DNA from 4 places in the Kitasatospora sp. NPDC051170 genome. Region 1 is predicted to be linked to each of the others. Evidence: riboswitches for the same ligand, from Rfam matches in the RefSeq annotation. Region 1 holds a riboswitch; each other region holds the start of a gene.
The links. Region 1 has a riboswitch for cyclic di-AMP ahead of ACIBCA_RS14780 (M23 family metallopeptidase). Riboswitches for the same ligand answer to the same signal wherever they lie in the genome.
Positions count from the first base shown of each region.

Region 1 (4,785 bases):
GGGCAGGCCGAGGCAGGTGACGGCCGTGCCGAGGCCGAGGCAGAACAGCGTGATCGAGACGGCGAAGCCCACGATCGCCACCGGCAGGCCGGTGAGCGCGTAGCCGACCTCGCGGAAGTAGTGCGCGGAGAACGGCGCCCGCCAGAACGGCGGCGGCTCCTCGGTGCGGCGGGCCCGGGCGGGGCGCGGGCCGGCGTCGTCGCCGTAGCCGCCGAAGTCCCACTCGGCGTCCTGCGTGACGTGGCTGCTGCTCATGTTCCGTTCCCCCGGCCCTTCGCGGTGGTTCGTACTCCTTGACGACCACCAGTCTGGCCGAACGGGGGCACCGGGGAACATCGGGAGGCCCGGCGGATCGGGGGTGGGGTTAACCCCCCTGGGCCGGCTGCCGCTCGTCCTGCCGCTCGCCCTACCACTCGTCCTACCACTCGTCGGCGAGCAGCGAGTACTGGAACGCGTCCGACCAGACCCCGTCCTTGCACACGTCGTGCCGCAGCCGCCCCTCCAGCTGGAACCCGAGCCGGGTGAGCACCCGCGAGGAGGCCGGGTTGCCCACCTCGACCACCGCGACCAGCCGGTGCACGCCCAGCGGGCCGAAGGCGAGGCCGCAGAGCAGCCGGGCGAGCTCACCGCCGTAGCCCAGGCCCCAGGCGTCGCGGCGCAGCGCGTAGCCGAGGTGGGCGCTGCGGTGGCGGCCGAGGAAGAGCGAGCCCTGCCCGATCGGTGCGGCCCCGGGGTCCTCGCGCAGGGCGGCGGCGAGGCGGTAGACGCGCCGGGGCTCGGTCAGGGCCTCCTCCACGTACAGCTCCAGCTGGTCGGCGCAGTCCTCCGGCGTCCGCGGTCCGAAGGGCAGGTGGCGGGTGACCTCCGGGTCGCCGAACAGCGCGTACAGCGCCTCCACCTCCTCCGGGGTGTGGTGGTGTTCGCGGACGGCGAGGCGGGAGCCGGTGAGCTGGACGGGGACCATGGCTGCCGACCCTACTCGCGCGCGGATACCGTCGGAGCATGAACGACGAAGACCTGCGGCTCGCCCCGCGCACCAGGGCCGCCGACCTGCTCGCCTGGGCGGCCGGGCAGGACCGCCCACCGGTGGCCGAGGAGCCGCTGCGGACGGTGCTGGCGCTGCTGGAGCTGGGCGAGGGCAGGATGCACGACGGCTGGCCCGAGCTGACCTCGAACGCGGTGGAGCACCTGCTGTACGAGCGGCTGCACCTGTACGTCCAACCCGCGCCGGAGGCGGACCCCCTGGCGTACGGCGACGCCGTACGGCTGCTGGTCGACCACCAGCGGGCGACCAAGCGGCTCAACGCCAAGCGCCAGGAGCGGCTGCACGCCGAGGCCGAGTGGCAGGGGGAGGTCGCCGCGGGGCTGCTGCGCCGCGCCGACCTGGTGACCTGGCCCCGGCTGTACGCCCTGCTGCTGCACGCGCACGGGGTGGACGTGTCCGACGAGGCCGCCGTGCGCGACTGGCTGGGCGCCTTCGCCGAGCTGGGCGAGGAGGAGCGCCACGCCGCGTTCGAGGCGCTGGCCGAGGCCGGGTGGCTGGACGAGCCGGACGAGCGGGGCTGGGGCCCGGCCCGGGCGCTGTCCGTGGGCATGGCCACCGACGGCGCACGCCGGCTGCTGGAGCACGGGCTGATGCGGCGCAGCTACCGCAACCTGGCCGAGCTGACGGCGCTGGGCCGGCCGATGCCGGAGGAGCTGGCCGGGGACTTCGAGGGGCTGGAGGACGCGGCGGCCCGGGCGGCGCTGGAGCTGTTCGGGGAGTGGACGGTGCCGGGGCTGGCGCGGCTGCTGGTCGAGGAGTTCCCTGAGCTGGCGCCGGAGCCCGGTCCGGAGGAGATCGACGCGTACCTGGCGCAGGTGCCTGCGGAACCCGGGGAACAGGCGGACCAAGCGGAACTACAGGAGTAGTGGCACTACGCGAGTAGTGCCACTACTGGAGTAGTCCCACGACGGAAGCGGTGCGAGAAGGGCCCCGGCGAGCGCCGGGGCCCTTCCGCGATCCGTCAGGGGGTGAGGCCCCGCTGCTCGAGCCAGGTCTCCGGGTCGACCGGGGCGCCGCCGCCGGGGCGGACCTCCAGGTGCAGGTGCGGGCCGGTGACGTTGCCGGTGGCGCCGACCTTGCCGATCTGCTGGCCGCCGGTGACGCTGCCGGAGCCCTTGATGATCGAGGAGAGGTGGCAGTACCAGATCTCGGTGCCGTCGGGCAGGGTCTCGACGATCCGGTAGCCGTACGAGCCGGACCAGCCGGCCGAGGTGATGGTGCCCTGGCCGATGGCCATGACCGGGGTGCCGGTGTCGGCGGCGAAATCCAGGCCCGTGTGCAGGTGGGCCCAGTAGCGGGCGCTCTGGCCGTAGTGGGCGGAGAGGCGGTAGTCGGAGACCGGCAGGGTGAGGGCGGCGGCCTTCTTGGCCTCGGCCTCGGCTGCGGCCTTCTTCGCCTCGGCCTCCTTGGCGGCGGCCTTGGCCTCCGCCTCCTTCGCGGCCTGGAGGCGGGCGCCCTCCTCGGCGGCGGTGCGCTGGCTGTCGGCCTGCTGCTGGATGCGCGCGGCGAGGGCGAGGCCGGGGTCGGCGGCGAGGGCGACGGGGGTCTCGTCGGGGGCCTCGACGGCGGGGGCGGCGGCCGGGGTCGCGGAGGCGAAGCCGGTGGCACCCAGGGTGGCGGCGACGGCGGTGACGCCGAGCAGCGGGGAGGCGCCGCGGGTCTGACGCGGCATCCGGTGGCGGTTGGTCTCGGTCTCGGCCGCGAGGGGGCCGTCCGGCTCGAAGCCGTCGTGGCCGGGATGTTCGAGCAGCTGGGTACCGGCTGCGGGGCCGGCCGGGTGTGCCGGGGTGTGCGTCGACGCCACGGGGGCGCGCTCCTTTCCTTCCCTCGCGCCTACCGGGTTAGCTGACGGGTTCGGAGCAGGAAGGTCTCCTACGGCCGGGCCGGAGCCCCGCCGATTCACCCCAAGGAACGTGGTTCCCCGGCTCCCTGACCTGCCCGAAGGCCGGCCGGTGGGATTAGGCGACGGCGCACGGTGCCGTCTGGGTACGGCGTTGAAGACCGCGCTGCGTTATCAAACGTTAATCCGAGGAGGCTCTGATTCCAAGCCGTTCGTCCGGGACGACCGGGAAGCGGGTGAGGGGACGTCAACGAACGATCCCCCGTTGCACGGCCCCGACTGAGTACCGCTACTCATGTGCCAAGGGCCGGAGCGCACGCATGCTGGGCGCCATGAGCGCACCGATGCAGTCACGCACCACGGCCGCGTACTACGTCCAGGCCGTCCTGTCCTTCGGCGTCTCCGCCACGGCCCTCGCCGCGGGGATCGCCTATCTGCCGGTCGGGGGGTGGGTCCGCGCCTTCCTCGGCGTGGGCCTGCTCTACACCGTCACCTCCGCCTTCACGCTGGCGAAGGTGATCCGGGACCGACAGGAGGCCGGCGACACCGTCGCCCGGGTGGACCAGGCCCGGCTGGAGAAGCTGCTGGCGGAGCACGATCCGTTCCAGGGGGCCTGACAGGGCCCCGACCTGGGAATCCTCGATCCGTGGCGCCGATAGCTTGACAGCTAAGGCTATTAGCCTTAGCTTTATGGCTATCGGCAGCACCGCGCAGCACCCCGCACCGGACCGAGGAGAGAACCCATGAACGGCACCACCGCCCCCGCCACCCAGTACCTCGACCTCCCCGGCGGCCGGATCGCCTTCGACGACACCCGGCAGGGCGAGGGCCTCCCCGTCCTCCTGCTCCCCGGGATGCTCGACAGCCGCACCGCGTACCGCCACCTCAGGCCGCTGCTCACCGCCGCCGGCCGACGGGTGATCACCATGGACCTGCGCGGCTTCGGCGAGTCCGGCATCGCCTGGGACGACTACTCCCCCGCCGCGGTCGCCGGGGACGCCCTCGCCCTCCTCGACCACCTCGGCATCGAGCGGGCCGTCCTGGTCGGGCAGTCCTACACGGGCGCCACCGTGGTGCGCGCCGCCCTCGACGCGCCCGGGCGGGTCGCCGGGATCGCGCTGATCGACGCCTTCGTCGAGAACCCGCCCAGCGGGCTGATGAAGGCCGTCATGAAGGTGATGGGCACGATGCTCGTCCACTGGCCCGCCGCCTGGGGCTTCTACCTCCGCAAGATGGCCTACCCGGGCGCCAAGCCCGCCGACTTCGAGGCGTACGTGGACGGGCTGGTCGCCGCCCTGCGCACCCCCGGCCGCAAGGTCGCCACCCGCGGGCACGTCGGCGGGGACTCCGCGCCGGTGGGCTGGGCGGCCGGGGTGCGGTGCCCGGCGATCGTGCTGATGGGCAGCAAGGACCCCGACTTCCCCGACCCGGCGGCCGTCGCCGGGCGGCAGGCGGCGGCGCTGCGGGCGGAGAAGGTGATGATCGAGGGGTCGGGCCACTACCCGATGGCCGACAACCCGCAGGCCGTCGCCGAGGCCTTGCTGCCCTTCCTCGCCGAGCGCGGCTGACACCGCGAGCCCGCACCCGGTCCCGCTCCCGACCCCGATCACGCGCCCGATCACGCGCCCGCCCCTTCGTACGGAGAGAGACACCCCCATGCCCCGCGTAGGACTGAACCCCGAGCAGGTCGTCGACCACGCCCTCGGCCTCATCGACGAGCAGGGAGCGGAGGGGCTGACCCTCGCCGCCGTCGCCGCCCGGGCCGGTGTGGCGACGCCCTCGCTGTACAAGCACGTCAGCGGCGGCCTGACCGAACTGCGGCGGCTGGTCGCCGTCCGCGTCACCGGGGAGCTCGCCGACCGGCTCGCGGAGGCGGCCGTCGGGCGCAGCGGGGACGACG
Region 1 covers NZ_JBITFA010000005.1:393,742-398,526, reverse strand. The annotation lists gene ACIBCA_RS14795 (sensor domain-containing protein) at 1-255, opposite strand, end outside; gene ACIBCA_RS14790 (GNAT family N-acetyltransferase) at 419-964, opposite strand; gene ACIBCA_RS14785 (hypothetical protein) at 1,003-1,911, shown strand; gene ACIBCA_RS14780 (M23 family metallopeptidase) at 2,007-2,849, opposite strand; cyclic di-AMP (ydaO/yuaA leader) riboswitch at 2,862-3,020, opposite strand; gene ACIBCA_RS14775 (YiaA/YiaB family inner membrane protein) at 3,218-3,502, shown strand; gene ACIBCA_RS14770 (alpha/beta fold hydrolase) at 3,629-4,453, shown strand; gene ACIBCA_RS14765 (TetR/AcrR family transcriptional regulator) at 4,542-4,785, shown strand, end outside.

Region 2 (4,785 bases), on a different contig from region 1:
GGCCGTCCGGTGGTGGTGGTCTCGGCCGACCGGGAGGTCGCGGACGGCGTGCGCAAGGCGGGCGCGCGCCCGGTGGCCTCGGTGCTGCTGCTGAACCGGCTGGCGCGGCCCTGACCGGCCGCCGGGCGCAATGACCGCTGGTCAGCCGCGGGTGGTCGCGGGTGTGCGGATCTGGTGAAGTCAGGGAGAGAAGCGGAGTTCACGCCTTCGGGGGAGTGGCGGAACGCTTCGATCGTCTACTAGGGTCTGGCGTCAAACCTATTTTCCGGATTCTCACTCGTTCAGGTGAGTGGTGAGTTCGATGGAAGAAGGAGCAGGTCTCTTGGCCTCCCACCGCCGTCCCAAGCAGCCGAGTCGCGCGCGGGTCTCCGTGTTCACTGCTGCCGCTGCGACCGCGGTCGCCCTCTCGGCCCAGGTGGCCGCGCACGCCGCGCCCCAGCCGAACAAGGAAGACGTCAAGACGCAGATCGACAAGCTCCAGGAGGAGCAGGAGCAGGCGGCCGAGAAGTACAACGGCGCCAAGGAGCGGGCCGACCAGCTGCGCAAGCAGGCCGCGACGCTTCAGGACCAGGTGGCCCGTAGCCAGGAGCAGATGACGCAGCTGCAGACCGGCCTGGCCGGCGTGGCGGGCGAGCAGTACCGCACCGGCGGCATCGACCCGTCCGTCCAGCTGATGCTCTCCTCCGACCCGTCCGGGTACCTGCAGAAGGCGTCCAGCGTCCAGCAGGCCAGCGCCAGCCAGAGCGAGGCGCTCAAGGGGCTGCTGGAGCAGCAGCGCAAGCTGGACCAGGAGAAGTCCGAGGCGGCCGCCGTGCTGACCTCGCTGGACACCACCACCAAGGACCTCAACCAGGCCAAGGCGGACGTCAACACCAAGCTCAAGGCCGCGCAGGACCTGCTGAACTCCCTCAGCGCCTCCGACCGCGCCGCGCTGAAGGCCCAGCAGGCCGCCGCCGACCGCGCCTCGCGCGGCTCGGACCGCGCGGACCTCGGCCCGCTGCCGCAGGCGAGCGGCTACGCGGGCGTCGCGGTCAACATGGCGATGAGCAAGCAGGGCTCGCCGTACGTGTGGGGCGCGACCGGCCCGAAGAACTTCGACTGCTCGGGCCTGATGGTCTGGGCGTACGGCCAGGCCGGCATCTCGCTGCCGCGCACCTCGCAGGAGCAGGGCAACGTCGGCACCCGGGTGCCCTCGCTGGACCAGGCCCAGCCGGGCGACCTGGTGATCTACGGCCCCGACCGGCACCACGTCGGGATGTACATCGGCAACGGCATGGTCGTCCACGCGCCGCACACCGGTGACGTGGTGAAGGTGATGAAGGCCGACGCGATGTCGATCAACACCATCCGCCGGGTCTGACGCGGTCTGGCGCGCTCTGGCGCGCTCTGACGCCCCGCCATCCCGTGACGTCCACCACCTCCCGGCTCCGGGGGGTGGTGTTCGTTTTCGACCGTCCGATGGCTGATTCATGAAATCAGATCAGCTATGCGTGTGGGCGTGATCACGATCGGTCATTTTCACAAAGGAACTTGGGTAATCTTCCGTCTTTTTTCTGACAAGGATTTGAACCGATCACGGTTCAGTTACTAGGGTCGTGCCCCGGACCACCGCACTGTCGATCGCCCAGCCTGGGTGGCGGCGGTGGTTCCCGCCGAGTTCGCGAAGCAGCGGGGCAGGTCACCACGACTGTCCGACAGGGGAGCCCAGTAGTCGGGGGCGCTGTGGAACGGAGCCGGGGAACCACGTTCCTCCGGGGTGAATCGGCGCCAGGTCGGCCAATGGAACGGCCGTGAGGCGTCGTAGGGCAGCTTCCGGCCCGAACCCGTCAGCTCACCCGGTAGGCGGACGTGAAGAAGGAGCCCGCCTTCGTGGCGTCCCATCGTCGTCCCAAGCCCGCCGGTCGGGCCCGCGTCTCGATCATGACCGGTGTCGCCGCCGCGGCCGTGGCCCTCTCCGCGCAGTCCGGCGCCCACGCCGACCCGGCGCCGAGCAAGGACCAGGTCAAGGAGCAGGTCGACCAGCTCCACGAGCAGGCCGAGCAGGCGAGCGAGAAGCTCAACGCCTCGCAGGAGAAGCAGCAGACGCTGCAGAAGCAGGTCACCGGCCTCCAGGACAAGATCGCCCGGCAGCAGTCCCAGGTCACCGACCTCCAGAGCGGCCTCGCCGAGGTCGCCGGCGAGCAGTACCGCAACGGGGGCATATCCCCGACCGTCCAGCTGATGTTCAACTCCAGCCCGGACACCTTCCTGAACCAGGCCGGCACCCTGAACCAGGTCGGCGGCTCGCAGAAGAACCAGCTCAAGGAGCTCCAGGCCGAGCAGCGCAAGCTCGACCAGGACCGGGGCGAGGCCCAGGGCAAGCTCACCGAGCTGGAGAACACCACCAAGCAGCTCAAGGCCGACAAGGAAACGCTCCAGGGCAAGCTGAAGGCGGCTCAGGACCTCCTCGCCACGCTGACGGAGCAGGAGCGCCAGCAGATGGCCGCCGCCGAGGCGAAGGCCGCCGCCGACGCCAAGGCCAAGGCCGACGCCGCGCAGCCGGCGCCCTCGCGCGCCTCGCGCGACAGCGCCCGTACGGACCCGGCGGCCCCGGCCGCCGCGGCCCCCGTGATCGCCCCCGGCAGCTCGCGCGGCGCCGCGGCCCTGCAGTACGCGGCCTCCAAGATCGGCAGCCCGTACGTCTACGGCGCCAGCGGCCCGGACACCTTCGACTGCTCGGGCCTGATGGTCTGGGCGTTCAACCAGGCCAACGTCTCGCTGCCGCGCACCTCGCAGGAGCAGGCCCACGCCGGCACCCGGATCGGCGGCGACCTCTCCGGGGCGCAGCCCGGCGACCTCCTGATCTTCTACACCGACGCCCACCACGTCGGCATCTACGCCGGCAACGGCATGGTGCTGCACGCGCCCAAGCCGGGCGCCTCGGTGCGCTACGAGGCGGTCTCCAACATGCCGCTCGTGTCCGTCGTGCGGGTCTGATCCCGTCCGGCTCCTCCAGGCCCGGCCTCCCCTCGCGGGAGGCCGGGCCTGCGGCTTTGCCGGGCAGTCGTCCTGATGTCCGATTAGGGGGCGAATATTCGGGTCGGCGGGGGTTTGGACTCGATTGCCCGGACTCGCTAACGTCTGCCACCGGACTCCCGCTCCAGGACCGCCCGTTCCGGTGCGGCGGCGAGAGCCCGCGCCGCAGGATCGGAGTCGCAGCCGCCATGCCCGTGCACCGCCGTTCCCGACTGCTCGCCCGTGCGCTGGTGCTGACCGCGGCCGCCACCACCGCCATCGGCGTCCCCACCGGCGGCAGCGCCCAGGCCGCGCCCGGTGGCCCGGACGCGCCCAGCCGCAAGGACGTCAAGACGCAGGTGGAGCAGCTGTACGACGAGGCCGAGCAGGCTTCGGAGAAGTACAACGCCGCCCAGGAGTCCCAGAAGCGGCTCCAGGGCGAGACCACCGTCCTCCAGGGCGAGATCGCCACCGCGCAGGACCAGCTCAACGACCTGCGCGGGGACCTCGCCGCCGTGGCCGGCGCCGAGTACCGCGGCGGCGGGATGGCCAGGACTGCCCAGCTGATGCTCTCCAGCGACCCGGAGGGCTACCTCGCCCGGGCCCGCACGCTCGACCAGGCCGCCACCCGCCAGCAGGAGACGCTGCACGAGGTGGTCACCCGTCAGCGCCGGCTCGACCAGCGCCGCGCCGAGGCGGCGGGCAAGCTCGACGCGCTGGAGCAGACCCGCCGCGCCCTGGCCGACAGCAAGCAGGACATCCAGCAGCGCCTGGCCAAGGCGCAGAAGCTGCTCAACGGCCTGAGCGCCTCCGAGCGCGCCAGGATGACCGCCCAGGACGCCAGGGACGCCGAGCAGCGCGCCACCCGGGGCACCGACCGGCTCGACCTGGGCGACGCCCCGGCCGCCTCCGAGCGCGGGGCGGCCGCGCTGGCCGCCGCGGTGCGGATGATCGGCTCCCCGTACGTCTACGGCTCCACAGGGCCCCGTGCGTTCGACTGCTCCGGTCTGATGTACTACAGCTGGCGGCAGGCCGGAGTGACCCTGCCGAGGACCTCGCAGGCCCAGGCGTACGCCGGGCAGCGGATCAGTCTCTCCGAAGCGCGGCCGGGAGACCTGGTGATCTTCTATCGGGACATGCACCACGTCGGCATGTACGCCGGCGGCGGGGTGATCGTGCACGCGCCGTACCCCGGGGCCCGGGTGCGGTACGAGAGCGTCAACGCGATGCCCGTCTCCGGGGTGGTACGGCTCTGAGCGCGCCGCCCTCCGACCCGTCCGCCATAGCCGGCGGCACCCTCACCCGGCGCGGGGCCCTGCTCCTCGCCGCCGCGGGGCTGGCCCAGCTCTCCCTGCCGCCCGCCTCCCCGGCGGCGCCCGCCCCTCCCGAGGACGACCGGCGGGCCGACGTGGAGCTGCTGCTGAGGGGCCGGGCGTCGGCGCTGCCGGTGCCCGGGGCGACGGCGGAGTACCGCGGGATCGTGCTCTCGGCGACGGACGGGGCTCAGGCGGACCGCGCCCAGCGGTTCAGCGTCTCGGCCGACCTGGCCGTGCGGATCGACGGGTACGACGAGCAGCCGGTGGTGTACCCGCGCCGGCTCGAGGTGGCCCGGGCCGGGGACGGCTGGAGCGTCGAACGCGAGGAGAGGGCGGGCGGCCCCCCGCCCCTGTGGGACCTGGGCACCGTACGGACCGCCTCCGGCGCGCACTGCCGGATCCTCGCCCTCGACGCCGTGCCCGGCCTCGTGGAGGTCATGGCGGCCGTGACCGCGTTCGGGGACCGCGCCGTCGC
Region 2 covers NZ_JBITFA010000011.1:244,243-249,027, reverse strand. The annotation lists gene ACIBCA_RS23740 (NYN domain-containing protein) at 1-114, shown strand, start outside; gene ACIBCA_RS23735 (NlpC/P60 family protein) at 323-1,360, shown strand; cyclic di-AMP (ydaO/yuaA leader) riboswitch at 1,709-1,859, shown strand; gene ACIBCA_RS23730 (NlpC/P60 family protein) at 1,870-2,976, shown strand; gene ACIBCA_RS23725 (NlpC/P60 family protein) at 3,204-4,250, shown strand; gene ACIBCA_RS23720 (hypothetical protein) at 4,403-4,785, shown strand, end outside.
Region 2: linked by a shared signal. The riboswitch ahead of ACIBCA_RS23730 (NlpC/P60 family protein) and the one ahead of ACIBCA_RS14780 (M23 family metallopeptidase) in region 1 are both predicted to bind cyclic di-AMP.

Region 3 (4,785 bases), on a different contig from region 1:
AGTGCGAGGACGTCCCGAACGGGGCGCAGTCCGACACGTACTTCGCCAAGGACGTGCCCTCCGCGATCCAGGCCAGCTACCGGGTCTCCACCGATCCGCAGGCGTGGGCGTTCATGGGCAACTCCACCGGTGGCTACTGCGCCCTCAAGCTGGCCATGCGCCACCCGGACGTCTTCCCGACGGCCGTCGCCCTCTCCGCGTACTACGACGCCCCGACCGACGACCCGACCACCGGCGACCTCTTCGGCGGCAGCGAGCAGCGCCGCCACGAGGCGAACCTGCTGTGGCGGCTCAGGAACCTGCCGCAGCCGAAGGTGTCCGTGCTGCTGGCGGGCACCAAGAAGGGCGACGGGAACTACCGGCAGGAGACCGAGGCGTTCGTCGACGCGGTGCAGAGCCCGATGAAGGTCTCGTACAGCATGCTCGAGAACGGCGGCCACAACTTCGAGACCTGGAGCGCGCTGCTGCCCTCCTCGCTGGAGTGGCTCTCCCAGCACCTCAAGGTCCCGGACCGGCCGGCCGCGTCCGCCACCGCCTGACAGGGCAGCGGCGGGGCCCGGGACCGTACGCCGGTTCCGGGCCCCGCCGCCGTTCCGTTCGTACGGGAAGGCGCTCGGGAAAGCGCTCAGGCGGGCGCTCGGGAAGGCACTCGGGAAGGCGCCCAGGAAGGCGCTCAGGCGGGTGCTCAGCCCACCCGCTCCAGGGTCCCGGTGTGCAGCTGGCCGACGCGGCCGCCCTCGCCCTCGAAGGTCCAGAACGCCCGGACGGTGAGCCTGGCCAGGTCCATCACGTGGCTGACGGTGATGCCGCTGCGCTCCGTCCAGCTCACGAAGTAGATCTCCGGCGCGACCTCGGCCACATGCAGGCCCACGTCCTCCCACTGGCCCGCCGACTCACCGAGGCCCTCCCAGCGCAGCCGTGTGCCGTCGGCCGAGTAGGTGTTGCGGAACGCCGCGCCGTTGTCGACCCGGAAGACGTAGGTGCGGCCGGCGAAGCCGGGCAGGGACGTGGTCATGGTGGGGCGGCTCCTCGGTCGGGAGGTGGGCGGGCAAGGCGTCGGGCTGGTGGTCCCGGTGTTCCCACGCGCTCTTGTGCAGTGCGTAGGAGGACAGGCCTCCAATTTATCCGACTGGGCCCACACGGGCGGCGCCATTCTCCGGTATGGAGTCGGCCGGGCCCGTACGCGCCACCCCGGCGTGATCAACTCGCCCGCCACGCAGCGTGGTTGATCGACACCACTGTGAGGTGCGCGACAACGGGCCCCGGAGAGTTGTCCGCCCACGGACGAGTTGCCTAGCCTGCAACCGTCGTCCGCCCCCGCGGACCCCGCCGCCGGGACGCCGAGTCCCGTCCACCCGCCGGCGGGCAGTCGAGCACCACAGTGGACGGGAGCGGGGGAACCAAGGTCAGTGCCCGGCCCTGCGCTCCCGCGCAGCGGCCGCGGCTTGGGGTGAAGCCGCCTCCCACAGGCGGCCGGGCTTCCTCGGCCCGAACCCGACAGCTCACCTCGCAGGCGTCGCAGAGGACACACCATGCTCAAGCCTGCCCGGGCCCGCCGCGTCGCGCGCCACGCCCGCCCCTCCCACCGCGGCCGCAACGCCGCCCTCGCCGCCACCGGCGCGCTCGCCATCGGAGGCGCCGGCCTCCTCGGCCTCCCGGCCGCCACCGGCGCCCAGGCCGCGACCGCCCCGACCGTCACCCAGGACCGCCTGGCCCCGGCCACCATGGTCGCGAACAAGGCCACCACGGCCTCGCTCACCCTCCACTCCTCGGCCTGCTTCACCGCGAAGACCGTGGGCGTGGGCGTGCGCGACGCCGCCGGCACCAACCTGGACTTCCCCGGCAACGCCTCCAACGTGCGGATCTGCCCCAGCGGCCTGAGCTTCACCAGCGCCGCCCGCACCCTGCCCGCCGGCACGTACACCCAGTTCGGCTTCTGGCAGGACCAGGCCGGCGCCTGGCACAACCTGGCCTCGCAGAAGCTCGTGGTCTCCACCACCGCGACGCCCACCCCGAGCCCGACCCCGACCCCGACCCCAAAGCCCACGCCCACGCCCACGCCGACTCCGACTCCGACTCCGACGCCCACCCCGGCCCCGAACCCGCAGGCCGCGCCGATCGCCGGCAAGTCGATGGCCTTCTACGAGGAGTTCAACGGCCCGATCGCGTACGGCTCCCGCTGGACCGGCGACCAGAGCAGCTCGTACCACTACAAGACCCACAACCCGGACGACAACAAGCTCGACTGGATCGACCAGAGCAAGGTCTCCGTCTCCGGCGGCGTCGCCACCTTCACCGCCGCGCCCGGCAGTCACACCCTGGAGAACGGCAAGCAGGCGTGGGACGCGGGCCTGCTCACCACCGAGTACTCCAGCCAGGGCTTCAAGGTGAAGGCCGGCGACTACGCCGAGACCCGCGTCAAGCTCCCGGCGGGCACCGGCGCCTGGCCGGCGCTGTGGACCTGGAACGGCGACAGCGGCGCGCACGGGGAGATCGACTCCTTCGAGTACCACCCCGACAACCCGAACCTGCTCGAGCTGACCAACCACGTCAACCCCAGCAACCCCGAGTACTGGACCAACCCCAAGACCGTCGCCAAGGATCAGTGGGTCACCATCGGCACCTACTACGGCGCCAACTCGGTGGACTGGTACGTCAACGGCGTCAAGGTCCACTCCGACGGCAAGGGCGTCGGCGCCAACTGGTCCGCGTACCTGATCCTCAACCTGTCGGTGTCCGCCGGGAAGTACCACCCCTCCCCGCAGGGCAACACCCCGATCACCATGGCCGCGGACTACGTCCGCGTCTACCGCTAGGAAGCGCGGACGGGACGTACGGACTGTCAGGACGGACAGGTAGTACGGACTGTTGGGACGGACTGTCAGTACGGACGGCCCGGAGGACGTCACCCGGCAGCCGGTTCGGCGACCGTGAGGTCGTACGGCTGCCGGGTGCCCGCGTCCTCCGGGTCGTCCGCGCTGCGCACCGCGACCCAGCCGCCGCCGAGCCGGCCCGGGCGCAGCTCCGGGTCCAGGCGCACCGGCACCAGCGCCGTCGCGGTGCGCAGTGGCGGCAGCCCGGGGCCGAAGACGCAGCGCACCAGGCGGCCGCGGCGCAGCACCTCGCAGTCGGCGGGGAAGTACGGGCCCTGCGGGGAGACGCCCTGCGGCAGTGCGACCAGGACGGTGAAGGGGGAGGCCGTCGTCTCCGGGCCGCGGTTGGCGACGAAGGCGTGCACGGTGGTGGTGCCGCCGGGCGGGGCCGGGTCCGGGTCGATCCGGACGACCTCCAGCTTCGAGTCGGAGGCCGCGGGGGAGGGCGCGGGGGAGGCCTGTGCGACCAGGACGGGCGCGGGCGGTGCCAGGGACGACCCCGGGGTCAGGAGGGCGGCCGCGCAGACCGCCGCCGCGACGGTCCTGCCGACGACGACGCCTCCCTGTGCTCGTCCGCGCACCACCATGTCCGGCTCACCCTGCTCTCGTGCCGCGCCCGCCCGCACCGTCGCGGGCGGCGTCCGCACCAGGGTGGCGCAGCCGCCGCCGCGGCCCGGGTGCAACCCGCCCGTCGTCCGCCCGAAAGGGGGAGCGGGGGAGCGGGGACGGGGGAGCGGGCGGTTTGTGGTCGCGCCGGAGCGTCAGGGCGCGAGGACCTGCCCGAGCCGTGCGGCGATCCCTTGCATCACCGGCACCAGCGCGGCCGCTCCGGTCTGTTCCTCCAGCGCCCGGACGCGGGCCTCGGGGCCGGAGACGGACAGCGCGGTGGGCGTCGGCGCGCCCGGGACGGCGAGGGCGATGCAGCGTACGCCGATCTCCTGCTCCTGGTCGTCGACCACGTAGCCGCGCTCGCGGGCCTCGGCGAGCTGGCGCATCAGCTCCTGCGGGTCGGTGACGGTGAACCGGGTGTGCGCGGGCAGGGGGTTGGGGCCGAGGACGGCGCGTGCCTCGTCCTCGGGGAGCTGGGCGAGCAGCGCCTTGCCGACGCCGGTGCAGTGCGGCTGCACCCGGCGCCCGACCTCGGTGAACATCCGCATCGAGCGCCGCGACTGCACCTGCCCGACGTACACCACCTCGCCGCCCTCCAGCACCGCCAGGTTGGCGGTCTCGCCGGTGGCCTCCATGAGCTCGGCGAGGTACGGGCGGGCCCAGCTGCCGAGCAGGCGTCCGGCGGTCTCGCCGAGGCGGATCAGCCGGGGGCCGAGGGTGTAGCGGCGGGCGGTGTCCTGGCGGACGTAGCCCTGCTGGACGAGGGTGCGGACCAGCCGGTGGATGGTGGGCATGGGCAGGCCCGAGCTGCCGGAGAGCTCGCTGAGCGTGGCCACGCCGCCGGAGTCGGCCAGTGCCTCCAGGAGCTGGAAGGCGCGTTCGACGGACTGCACGCCGCCACTCGCGCGGTCGGCGCCGGTCGTCGATGCTGATTCGGGGGTACGGGCCACCGGAGTTCCCTTCGCTGTCGGGGCGGAGTAGAGTCCCGGCGATCTTTCAACAACCCGTTGAAATTCTGTATCGCGGAAACTAGTGTCCACCTTACAGAATCGGACTCGCCGACAGGTGGGTTCCGACCGCGGAAGTCAGGCTCAACCGTCTCTAGGAGTGTCCTGCTCATGGCTGCAGATCCCGTCACTGTCGCCGGTCCGAACATCCCCCGGGCGCAGGAGGTGCTCACCCCGGAGGCGCTCGACTTCGTCGCCGGACTCCATCGCGCCTTCGAGGGGCGACGGCAGGAACTGCTCGCCCGGCGCCGGGCCAGGCGCGCGGAGATCGCCGCCACCGGTACCCTGGACTTCCT
Region 3 covers NZ_JBITFA010000003.1:203,431-208,215, reverse strand. The annotation lists gene ACIBCA_RS07975 (alpha/beta hydrolase) at 1-539, shown strand, start outside; gene ACIBCA_RS07970 (MoaF-related domain-containing protein) at 686-1,015, opposite strand; cyclic di-AMP (ydaO/yuaA leader) riboswitch at 1,365-1,531, shown strand; gene ACIBCA_RS07965 (family 16 glycosylhydrolase) at 1,533-2,816, shown strand; gene ACIBCA_RS07960 (hypothetical protein) at 2,906-3,556, opposite strand; gene ACIBCA_RS07955 (IclR family transcriptional regulator) at 3,635-4,432, opposite strand; gene aceB (malate synthase A) at 4,601-4,785, shown strand, end outside.
Region 3: linked by a shared signal. The riboswitch ahead of ACIBCA_RS07965 (family 16 glycosylhydrolase) and the one ahead of ACIBCA_RS14780 (M23 family metallopeptidase) in region 1 are both predicted to bind cyclic di-AMP.

Region 4 (4,785 bases), on a different contig from region 1:
TCGACAAGCTGATGTACCGGCACCCGCACGTGTTCGGGGACGCGAAGGCCGAGGGCGCCGCCGAGGTGGAGGCGAACTGGGAGCAGCTGAAGGCGGCCGAGAAGTCGGACCGCGAGTCCGTCCTGGACGGCGTCCCGGCGGGGCTGCCGGCGCTGGCGTACGCGGCGAAGCTGGTCTCCCGGGTGCGGCGGGCGGGCTTCGGCGGGGTGGCGGACGAGCCGTACGAGCTGCCGGCGGAGCTGACCGCCGAGTCGGCGGGCCGGCTGCTGCTGGCGGTGGCGCAGCGGGCGCACGACGCCGGGGTGGACGTGGACGCGGCGCTGCGCTCGGCCGCGCGGGGCTACCGGGACGCGGTGCGCGCGGCCGAGGGGCTCAAGCCGTAAGAGGGGCCGGAGCCGTAGAGGTTCAGGCCGCGGCCTGGCGGGGCAGCGGGAGGACGACCTCGGCGATGGCGTCGCCGACGAGGGCGACCAGTTCGGCCAGCCGCTCCAGGTCGAGGTGGTCGGGCAGGTCGGCGAGGGAGACGATCCGCTCGCCGTCCGGCCCGGCGACGCAGAAGAGGTCGATCGGGCCGAGGTGCTTCTCGGCGGTGTCGACGACGGCGGCCACGTCGCTGGGGCGGCGCACGTCCCCGTGGACGCCGACGACGGGGCAGCCCGGGCGGTCGAGTTCGGAGGCGAGGTCCTCCGCGACGCCGACGTGCTGGTCGGCGATGAGCATCCCGGCGGCGCCGGCGGCGGTGAACCGGCGGGCGAGGTCGGCCCCCGACCCGCCGTCCAGTACCGCGATGACGACGACTGCCCCGGCGACCCGCATGGCCTGCTCCTCCCTGTGGGCGACACCGCACCGGCGCCCACGCGTACTGCGGAGGATCGTAGGCTCGTCCTGACCCTCCGCAACAGGAATTACCCCGCAGGTGACCAGGCTCACGCCGGGCGCCGGGCCAAGAGCTGTCCAAGAACCGTTCACGGACCGGGCACGAAGCGTCGACACGCGGGCAAGGAGTCGTTCGCGGACCGTTCGCACGCCGTCGACGGGCCGGGCGCGCCGCGTCCACCGGATACCGTCGACCCATGCCAGCTCAGCCCGACGCCACCGCCCCGCAGCTCTTCACCTGGGAGTTCGCCGCCGACCCGTACCCGGCCTACGCCTGGCTGCGCGAGCACTCCCCGGTGCACCGCACCACCCTGCCGAGCGGCGTCGAGGCGTGGCTGGTGACCAGGTACGCGGACGCCCGCCAGGCGCTCGCGGACGGACGGCTGTCGAAGAACCCGGCGCACCACAGCGAACAGGCGCACCGCACCGGCCGGGTGGGCATCCCGGGGGAGCGGCAGGCGGACCTGATGACGCACCTGCTGAACATCGACCCGCCGGACCACACCCGGCTGCGCCGCCTGGTGTCGAAGGCGTTCACCCCGCGCCGGGTGGCCGAGTTCGAGCCGAGGGTGCAGCAGCTCACCGACCGGCTGATCGACGGCTTCGCGCAGCGCGGATCGGCCGACCTCATCCACGAGTTCGCCTTCCCCCTCCCCATCTACGCGATCTGCGACCTGCTGGGCGTCCCGTCCGAGGACCAGGACGACTTCCGCGACTGGGCGGGCATGATGATCCGGCACGGAGGCGGCCGACGCGGCGGCGTGGGACGGGCCGTGAAGCGGATGCGGGCCTACCTGCTGGAGCTGATCCACCGCAAGCGCGCCGACCTCGGGGACGACCTCATCTCCGGCCTGATCCGCGCCAGTGACCACGGTGAGCACCTGACGGAGAACGAGGCCGCCGCGATGGCCTTCATCCTCCTGTTCGCGGGCTTCGAGACGACCGTCAACCTGATCGGCAACGGCACCTACGCGCTGCTGCGCAACCCGGAGCAGCGCCGGCTGCTCCAGGAGTCGGTGGCCCGCGGCGAGAGCGGGCTGCTGGAGACGGGCATCGAGGAACTCCTGCGCTACGACGGGCCGGTGGAGCTGGCGACCTGGCGGTTCGCGACGAAGCCGCTGTCGATCGGCGGGGCGGACATCCCGGTGGGCGATCCGGTGCTGGTGGTGCTGGCGGCGGCGGACCGCGACCCGGCCCGGTTCTCGGACGAGAACACCCTCGACCTGGCCCGGACGGACAACCCCCACCTGGGTTTCGGGCACGGAATCCACTACTGCATCGGCGCCCCGCTGGCCCGGCTGGAGGGCCGCGCCGCGCTGGCCACGCTGCTCGCGCGGCTGCCCGATCTGCGGCTGGCGGAGGAGCCGGAGAACCTGCGCTGGCGCGGCGGTCTGATCATGCGTGGACTGCGGGAACTTCCGGTCGAGTTCAGTCCGGAAATGCACTCTCCGCACGCACTTCCGGCCGACCGGTGAATCCACATGACGTCCACGTGACACCCCGACACGCTGACGCGCCGTCGCCGATAGCCTGCCAATTGGGGTGTGAACACGCATCAAACCGGACAAACCGGCGCCGTGCGTAGGCGAGCGACCACGCGCCGTAATTTCTGTGTGATGTCGGCGAGATGAGCTTGTGATCGAGCTGATGATCTGTCTAGTCTCCGTGGAGTTCGCAGCTGCGGACCCCGTGCGCGGAACGCCGAGTCCTGCCCGTCGCGCCACGGGAAACCGACCAGACCCTGGGCAGGGGCGGGGGACCCAGGTTTGTTGCCGTCCCCACGGCTTGGGGTGAAGCCGCCCGCGCGGAGCCGATTCCGCGTCACGGCGGCCGGGCCACCTCCCGGTCCGAACCCGACAGCTCACCTCGCAGGCGTGCGGAGAGGGACCTCTTCATGCTGCTCGTTGGATCTGGCCGTCACCGTCGTCGCACCCAGACCGAGAAGGTCATCGCCGTCGCCGGCGTGGCCGGCGTCGGACTCGCACTGCCGCTCCTCACCGCCACCGGCGCCTCCGCGGCCCCCGCCTCCACCTGGGACGCCGTCGCCCAGTGCGAGAGCGGCGGCAACTGGAGCATCAACACCGGCAACGGCTTCTACGGGGGCCTGCAGTTCACCCCCAGCACCTGGAAGGCGTACGGCGGCACCGCCTTCGCCGCGCAGGCCAACCAGGCCAGCAAGGGCCAGCAGATCGCCATCGCCGAGAAGGTGCTGGCCTCCCAGGGCCCGGGCGCCTGGCCCGTCTGCTCCCAGAAGGCCGGCCTGTCCAAGGGCGGCCCGGCGGCCTCCGTCGACACCTCCTCGGACACCAAGGCCCAGGCGGCGCCCAAGAAGCAGGCCCCGAAGGCCGAGAAGCCCGCGCAGAAGCCGGTGCAGCAGTACGCGCCCAAGCACGCCGCGCCCAAGGCCGAGACGCCCGAGCAGCCGGCGCAGCCGTACGCGCCGAAGCACGCCGCCCCGCAGAGCGCCGCGCCGCAGAGTGCCGCGCCGAAGGCCGGGGACTACACCGTGCGCTCCGGCGACACCCTGTCGACCATCGCCTCGGCCCAGGGCGTCTCCGGCGGCTGGCACTCGCTGTACGACCACAACCGCTCCACCGTCGGCGGCGACCCGGACCTCATCCTCCCGGGCCAGGTGCTGCACCTCGGCTGAGCCGTAAGGCCCGACGAGGGCCCGACGAGGGCCTGACGAGGGGGCCGGCCGCGGGGCCGGTCCCCTTCGTCCGCATTCGCCCCGGCCCGTGCGGACGTTCCGGGGCGGGAAGGTGAACTACCGGTGGGTAGCCGGGCCACACGCTGAGACGGGACCGAGGCCGACGTGGCCCCGGAGGTCCGGGCGGTTAGGCTCTGGTCGTAACGACTCCGCAATCGCCCCGCCGCTGATCACCACCCCTGTCGGCGGGACCTGCTTCCGCAAGGAGATGCCTCGTGCCGTCCATCGATGTCGTCGTAGCCCGTGAGATCCTCGACAGCCGCGGCAACCCCACGGTCGAGGTCGAGGTCGGCCTCGACGACGGCAGCACCGGCCGTGCCGCCGTTCCGTCCGGTGCCTCCACCGGCGCCTTCGAGGCGCTCGAGCTGCGCGACGGTGACAAGAACCGCTACTTCGGCAAGGGCGTGGAGAAGGCCGTCCTGGCCGTCATCGAGCAGATCGGCCCGGAGCTGGTCGGCTACGACGCCACCGAGCAGCGCCTGATCGACCAGGCCATGCTCGACCTGGACGCCACCCCGGACAAGTCCTCGCTCGGCGCCAACGCCATCCTCGGCGTCTCCCTGGCCGTCGCCCACGCCGCCTCCGAGGCCAGCGACCTGCCGCTGTTCCGCTACCTGGGCGGTCCGAACGCGCACGTCCTGCCCGTCCCGATGATGAACATCCTCAACGGCGGCTCGCACGCGGACTCCAACGTCGACATCCAGGAGTTCATGATCGCCCCGATCGGCGCGGAGTCCTTCTCCGAGGCCGTCCGCTGGGGCGTCGAGGTCTACCACACCCTCAAGGGCGTCCTGAAGGAGCGCGGCCTGTCCACGGGCCTCGGCGACGAGGGCGGCTTCGCCCCCGACCTGGACAGCAACCGCGAGGCCCTGGACCTCATCGTCGAGGCCATCCAGAAGGCCGGCTACGAGCCCGGCCGCGACGTGGCCCTGGCCCTGGACGTCGCCGCCTCCGAGTTCTTCGAGGACGGCGCCTACCAGTTCGAGGGCAAGGCCCTCACCTCGGCCGAGCTCATCGAGTACTACGCCGAGCTGGTCGACGCCTACCCGCTGGTCTCCATCGAGGACCCGCTGGACGAGTCGGATTGGGACGGCTGGAAGGCCATGACCGTCAAGCTGGGCGACAAGGTCCAGCTGGTCGGCGACGACCTGTTCGTCACCAACCCGCAGCGCCTGGCCCGCGGCATCGAGACCGGCACC
Region 4 covers NZ_JBITFA010000002.1:373,674-378,458, forward strand. The annotation lists gene ACIBCA_RS05250 (MazG family protein) at 1-383, shown strand, start outside; gene ACIBCA_RS05255 (SDR family NAD(P)-dependent oxidoreductase) at 406-816, opposite strand; gene ACIBCA_RS05260 (cytochrome P450) at 1,074-2,351, shown strand; cyclic di-AMP (ydaO/yuaA leader) riboswitch at 2,599-2,765, shown strand; gene ACIBCA_RS05265 (transglycosylase family protein) at 2,771-3,526, shown strand; gene eno (phosphopyruvate hydratase) at 3,802-4,785, shown strand, end outside.
Region 4: linked by a shared signal. The riboswitch ahead of ACIBCA_RS05265 (transglycosylase family protein) and the one ahead of ACIBCA_RS14780 (M23 family metallopeptidase) in region 1 are both predicted to bind cyclic di-AMP.